3 regions of the Pseudomonas sp. 9Ag genome follow, and region 3 is predicted to be linked to each of the others. Evidence: predicted binding sites of a transcription regulator. Region 3 holds the regulator's gene; each other region holds the start of a gene.
What was found. The regulator FliA, encoded in region 3, starts transcription of late flagellar genes. The targets are predictions, from matches to a motif close to CTAAAGTTTNNNNNNNNNNNGCCGNTAA.
Positions count from the first base shown of each region.

Region 1 (2,262 bases), 2.0 Mb from region 3:
TTCGGCATGCTGCCGGAGTTGGTCGAAAGCGCCGGCAATGGTGCCAACGACAACGGCAGCCTCAGTGCGCTGTACACCGTTCTCGCCGAAGGCGACGACCAGCAGGACCCGATCGTCGATTGCGCGCGTGCAATTCTCGATGGCCACATCGTGTTGTCGCGTCGATTGGCGGACGCCGGGCATTACCCGGCCATCGACATCTGCGCTTCGGTCAGCCGATGCATGAGTCAGGTCGGCCAGCCGCCGCACCTGGGCGCGGCGCGGCAGCTCAAGGAGTTCTACAGCACTTACGAGAAGATCAAGGAGCTGATCCCGCTGGGTGGCTACAGCCCCGGCGCAGACATCAAGACCGACCGCGCCGTGCAGCTTGCACCCACCATCGAACGCTTTCTGCGCCAAGAAGTGGGCGAGGCGGCGGAGCTGGAAACCAGTCTCACCATCCTGCAAAGCATCATCAGGAAGCCATGAAGCAGCAGATCGAAACGCTCACGCGCCTGGCCAGCCTGCGCGGCAACCGGGTCAAGCAGATGCTCGGGCAGGTTCAGTACCAGCAGAACCTCTGCCAGCGCTATCGCAACAACATCACCGGTCTCAGCCGCCTGTGCGGCTTCTCCGTGCCGATGAGCACGCCGCTGCAGCGCGACAATCAGCAGCGCTACAAGGCCACGCTGTACAAGATGGTCGAGCTGCAGCGGCGCGAACTGGCCGTGGCCGAGCAGGCCCTGGTGCGTATTCAGCAGGAGCTGCTGCAGGCCATGCGCAGCGAGAAGGTGGTTGAGCATGTGATCGACGCCAAGATGCAGCAGTGGCAGCAGCTGCTCATGGCGCAGGAACAGAAAATTCAGGACGGTCTGGCCGCGCAGACCTGGTGGCGCAATCAGATCGCCTGAGTAGGAGTGCCTGAACACGGCGCTTGGAAACGGCGTCAGGCGGCCCGCCTGTCAGCCCTAGCAAAAAAACATTTAAGGTTTGCGCCTTAGCGGTCGCTTGTTTGGCAGTAACCACTGAGTTGGAACGAAATCATGGAAATCAGCCGGCAGTTCAAGCCCGCCATTGCAATGCCCACCGAGACCGCTTCGGCGCGTCCGGCCAGTGCGCGCCCCACGGCCCAGCCTGCTGCGCGTCCGGCCACAAGCCTGCCGCTGGAGCAGATGCACGACGCCCTGCGCGCCATGCCCGAGGTCGATCTGGACCGGGTGGCGGCCATCAAGCAAGCGCTGCAGCGCGGCGAGATCTCTACCGACGTGGGTGATCTGGCCAGCAGCATGCTCAGCTACCACCGCGGAAACGATGCGTGAGCCAGCGCGATAAGCTGCTGGCAGTCGTCGATGACGATCTCCAGCAGGATTGCGGCGATTACCTCGCCTTGCGCGAGCTGATGCAGGCGCTCTACGGACGTCTGCTCGAGCGCGACGTGCCGGAGATCGACCGCATCAACCTGCAGATCACCGTGCGTGTCGAAGCCATCGCCGCGCGCGCCCAGCGACGCAGCAAGGTGCTCGCGGCTTTCGGTCTGGAAACCTCGGGTGTTGGCATGCGCCGCCTGCTGTCCAGCTGCACGGGTGAGCGCGGTGACTCCCTTCAGCAGCATTGGCGGCAAGTCGGTGATCTCGCTGTGCAATGTCAGCAATTCAACGAGCACAACGGCAAGCTGCTCGCCATGCATCACGACATTCTTCAGCAGCTGCTCGCCGGTGGGCAGGATGCGCGGCTGTATTCGCCGCAGGCCTATTGAGGCGCAAAGACATTCGTCCGCGCTTCTGCGGATTCTCAGCTCCCGTTAGTGGCTTCAGCCACAGCTCCCTTCAGCCGTACGCCACTGCGATCCACACCACGACAGCGTGTAAGAGGCGCCTTGCCGCGACAGGCCTATCGTCGCCATCAAGGAATTAATCCTTTTCGGTTTGGCCTTTAACTACCTCACTGTTGACGTCGCCTTTACAGACAGATGCTCCGCCCGCGTCGAGGCGGAAACGGCACTTCCCCGTTTCCTGGTCCTGTCACGTTGCGGAAGCCTTTTTTCTGCATGCCGTTTGCTGGAAGGCCCATATCGCGGGCGTTTCAGACCTGGCATGCAATCTGCTCTAGAAACAACAAGAGGGGATGGTGATGGCTATAAATTCCGATTACGTACAGCAGATGTCGACGCAGTTGGCGACTTACGAAGTTCAGTCGTCGCTGGATCGGCTTAACCGCAACGAGTCCCGCTACAAGGCCCAGCGTGAAGCGCTGAATTCGCTGCGCACGTCGATGACGACCTTC
Region 1 is NZ_LR733836.1:4,199,940-4,202,201, reverse strand. Features, by position in the region: gene fliI (flagellar protein export ATPase FliI) at 1-468, shown strand, start outside; gene ALTERO38_RS19260 (flagellar FliJ family protein) at 465-890, shown strand; gene flgM (flagellar biosynthesis anti-sigma factor FlgM) at 1,023-1,298, shown strand; gene flgN (flagellar protein FlgN) at 1,295-1,735, shown strand; gene fliD (flagellar filament capping protein FliD) at 2,110-2,262, shown strand, end outside.
Region 1: a site for FliA is predicted at 963-990, ahead of flgM (flagellar biosynthesis anti-sigma factor FlgM). Genes of this name have one in related genera too.

Region 2 (2,262 bases), 1.9 Mb from region 3:
GCGGGACCTGAAGGTAGAGCCCGGCGAGCCGCTGCCAGCGCAGGCTGTGAATGCCGCTCCAGCTGTGGTGCGCCGACAGCGCCAGGCCGTTGGCGAGCACAATGGTGTTGCTCGGCAAGGTGAGCCAGCGGCGCAGCGCGGGGTCGGCGTCGAGCATTTGTTGCTGGTGCAAGGGGTGTTCATTATCGCGGGCGATATGCAGTGCCTTGATCAGCATCCGCCGGTGTTCGTTGAGGAGCCGGTAGCCTTGGGCAATCCAGCCGGGCAGCCCCCAATGCTCGGCGGTGGCAATGCAGAGCTCGAGCAAGGAGACGCCGAGCAACGACTGCTCGACCTGGCGAGCGGGCTCGCGCTTGACCAGGACGCGTTGCTCCCAGTCTTCCAGCAATTGCGGGTGTGCGGCGACCAATGCCCATGCTGGCGATAGAAACAGCAGACTGCTCCAGTGGATCTCCTGCCAGAGCCGCGCGAGGCGTGAAGCGAACAACCCGTTAGCCTGCTGGCTGGCGTGACTGCTGATCAACATCAACTGCCGCAATGGCGCTGGAATATCGGTTGGCTGCGCGGCGGGCACTTTCGCAAACAGGGCTTCGGCGCGCTTCAAGCCGATGCGGCTCAGCGCAACCTCAAGGCTCTCGGCCGGTTTGCTGGTTGATGCCGCGCTGCGGTTGGCTTCGCGGATCACGGTAAGTGCGAGGACCGGGCTTTCCTGGATGAGATCTGAAATCTCGCGCATGGAAAGGCTGCTGTCGCCCAAGGCCCGTTGCACGCGGGCATAGGGACCGGCAGCCGCCGGCAGGACAACGGCGTCCAACGTCTTGAGCCAGGCTTCAAGCGTGCGGGGGAGTGGTGTCGTAGTCATGGCGCCGCCGAACTAGCATTTCATCGGGATGGCCTTTAGTCTGGCGCAAAAGTTCCGATAACCAGAACAATTCTTTTCATCTGCCCTTCCGCCTGACCCCAATCGAGCTCGTGCGACATCGCGCGGCTTGTTTCAGGTGCCCTGAGATCAGGTTTTAGACGTACCTACCTATGGCAAAAATAATCGGCATCATCGTGGTAATCGCCAGCGTCCTTGGCGGTTTCATTCTGTCCGGCGGCAAAGTCGCCGCACTCATTCACCCGTTCGAGGTAATGATCATCGGTGGTGCCGCACTTGGCGGCTTTCTGCAGGCCAACCCTGGCAGCACGACCAAAATCGTGTTCAAGAAATCGCTGCAGATGTTTGGCAATCGCTTTACGCACAAGTACTACCTGGAAGTGCTGGGGATGCTCTACGAGATCCTCAACAAGAGCCGCCGCGAGGGCATGATGGCCATCGAAGCAGACCTCGAAGATCCAGCCGCCAGCCCGATTTTCAGCAAGTACCCGGCGATCCTGAAGGACGAGCGGATGACGGCCTTCGTCTGTGATTACCTGCGCATCATGTCCTCGGGAAACATGGCCCCGCACGAGCTGGAAGGCCTGTTCGACATGGAACTCAATGGCCTCAAGGAGGAACTTGAACATCCGTCTCACGCCGTGGCGAAGATTGCCGACGGCTTGCCCGCGATGGGGATCGTAGCTGCGGTACTGGGTATCGTGATCACCATGTCGGTGCTCGCTTCGGCAACCAACGCGGAGATCGGTGAGAAAGTTGGTACGGCCCTGGTAGGTACCTTCCTCGGTATTCTGGCGTCCTACGGCTTCTTCGGCCCGCTGGCGGCGGCGCTTGAGCACGACGCCAAGGAAGAACTGAATCTGTACGAGGGCATCAAGGCGACCCTGGTGGCCTCGGCGTCCGGCATGCCGCCGACGCTGGCGGTGGAGTTTGGTCGCAAGGTGCTGCTGCCGGCGCACCGTCCAAGTTTCGCTGAGCTTGAACAAGCGATGCGTGGTAGCTAAGCGCAATCATGGACAATACCCAACCAATCATCGTCAAGCGGGTCAAGAAGGTCGCCGCGGGCCACCACGGTGGCGCCTGGAAGATTGCTTTCGCCGACTTTGCGACCGCCATGATGGCGTTCTTTCTGGTGATGTGGCTGATGTCCTCGGCCACGCCTGAACAGAAGCGTGCGATTTCAGGCTATTTCCAGGACCCGATTGGCTTCACCGAAAGCGCCAGTCCGCATGTGATCGATCTGGGCGGTACGCCAACGCCTGCGCCGGACCGTACGCTAAACGACGTTGTCGACCCTGCCATGCAGCAGAGCCAAAGCCAGGGCCAGAGCGAATCGGCGATGGATGCAGCACAGGCGGAAACCTTTGCCGAGCAGTTGGAGC
Region 2 is NZ_LR733836.1:368,446-370,707, forward strand. Features, by position in the region: gene ALTERO38_RS01560 (HDOD domain-containing protein) at 1-862, opposite strand, end outside; gene motA (flagellar motor stator protein MotA) at 1,033-1,884, shown strand; gene motB (flagellar motor protein MotB) at 1,893-2,262, shown strand, end outside.
Region 2: a site for FliA is predicted at 896-923, ahead of motA (flagellar motor stator protein MotA). Genes of this name have one in related genera too.

Region 3 (2,262 bases):
GGTTCTCGGAAGGTCGGATGAACGCTTTGCTACGTGTGACACACAAAGAAGACGCGTTCGGGCTGAACGCATCGATGGCCCTAGGGCTCCAGCAAGAGATAGGCGTGTGAAAATGGGTATGCATCCCGTACAGGTTATTGCAGTGACCGGCGGCAAAGGTGGCGTCGGCAAGACCAACGTGTCGGTCAATCTGTCCTTGGCGCTGGCCGATCTCGGGCGTAGGGTCGTATTGCTCGACGCCGACCTCGGTCTGGCCAACGTCGATGTGTTGCTCGGCCTGACAACCAAACGCACCCTGGCTGATGTCATTGCAGGCGAATGCGATCTTCGTGACGTGCTGATCCAGGGGCCGGGCGGCATCCGCATCGTGCCGGCCGCATCCGGCACGCAGAGCATGGTGCAGCTATCGACGCTGCAGCACTCCGGCCTGATCCAAGCGTTCAGCGATATCGGCGATGACATCGATGTGCTGATCATCGATACCGCCGCCGGCATTGGTGATGGTGTGGTGAGCTTTGTGCGCGCCGCACAGGAAGTGCTGCTGGTGGTGACCGACGAACCCACGTCGATCACCGATGCCTACGCGCTGATCAAATTGCTCAATCGCGACTACGGCATCAGCCGCTTCCGGGTACTGGCCAACATGGCCCATGCGCCGCAGGAAGGCCGCAATCTGTTCGCCAAGTTGACCAAGGTGACTGAGCGCTTCCTGGACGTGGCGCTGCAGTATGTAGGCGCGATTCCGTACGACGAGTCGGTGCGCAAGGCCGTGCAGAAGCAGCGTGCCGTTTATGAAGCCTACCCCCGTGCAAAGTGTTCGCTGGCGTTCAAGGCCATCGCGCAGAAAGTTGACACCTGGCCGTTGCCGGCAACGCCACGCGGTCATCTGGAGTTCTTTGTGGAGCGCCTGGTAAGGCCCGCCGCAGAGCCTAACGAACAATAGCGGCTGGATTCGGTATGTATTACAGCAAAGCTCAGGCTAAAGACTCGCAGTACCAACTCATCGATCAATACGCGCCGCTGGTCAAACGCATTGCTTACCACCTCCTGGCGCGATTGCCGGCGAGCGTGCAGGTCGACGACCTGATGCAGGCTGGGATGATCGGCTTGCTGGAAGCGTCAAAGAAATATGACGCCGGCAAGGGTGCGAGCTTCGAGACTTACGCAGGTATTCGCATACGCGGTGCGATGCTCGACGAGGTGCGCAAGGGTGATTGGGCGCCGCGTTCGGTACACCGGAATTCGCGCATGGTCAGTGAGGCGATTCGGGCAATTGAGGCCAGAACAGGACGCGACGCTAAAGATCAGGAAGTTGCGGCCGAACTTAAATTGAGTCTCGATGAGTACTACGGCATTCTGGGCGACACCTTGGGCAGCCGCCTGTTCAGCTTCGATGATCTGCTTCAGGAAGGCGAGCATGGGGAGTTCGAGGAGGATGCTGCCAGCACCCATCCGGAACCGTCCCGCGATCTCGAAGACGAGCGTTTTCAACAGGCGTTGGCTGAAGCCATCGGCAACCTGCCTGAACGTGAAAAGTTGGTGCTTTCGCTGTATTACGACGAAGAGTTGAACTTGAAGGAAATCGGTCAGGTACTGGGCGTCAGTGAATCGCGGGTGAGCCAGTTGCACAGTCAGTGCGCGGCACGTCTGCGGGCTCGTCTTGGCGAGTGGCGCGCGCGTTAACGACCGGTTTGCAACAAAGCATTAGAGACCGCTTACGAGCTTCATTCATGAGGCCCGCAAACAGACCGTGAGCAGGTCTCGGATTCGGGTTTACGGAGGTGTACTTGGACAAGAACATGAAAATCCTCATCGTCGACGATTTTTCGACCATGAGACGGATCATCAAGAACCTCTTGCGCGATCTGGGCTTTACCAATACCGCCGAAGCGGATGATGGCACTACTGCTTTGCCAATGCTGAAGAGCGGAAGTTTCGATTTTCTCGTCACCGACTGGAACATGCCCGGCATGAGCGGCATCGACCTGCTGCGCGCGGTCCGCGCCGACGAGCGCCTCAAGCACCTGCCGGTGTTGATGGTGACCGCCGAGGCGAAGCGCGATCAGATCATCGAGGCCGCGCAGGCTGGCGTTAACGGATACGTGGTCAAGCCATTCACGGCTCAAGTGCTCAAAGAAAAGATCGAAAAGATCTTCGAGCGCGTCAACGGCTGAAGCAGTAACGCCGCGAGGGCACTATGACGCAAGCAGACCAAGGCCTGGCAGAGTTCGAAGCGACTCTGAGGGCTCATGCACCCCAATT
Region 3 is NZ_LR733836.1:2,226,978-2,229,239, reverse strand. Features, by position in the region: gene flhF (flagellar biosynthesis protein FlhF) at 1-21, shown strand, start outside; gene fleN (flagellar synthesis regulator FleN) at 113-943, shown strand; gene fliA (RNA polymerase sigma factor FliA) at 958-1,683, shown strand; gene ALTERO38_RS09880 (chemotaxis response regulator CheY) at 1,800-2,174, shown strand; gene ALTERO38_RS09875 (protein phosphatase CheZ) at 2,198-2,262, shown strand, end outside.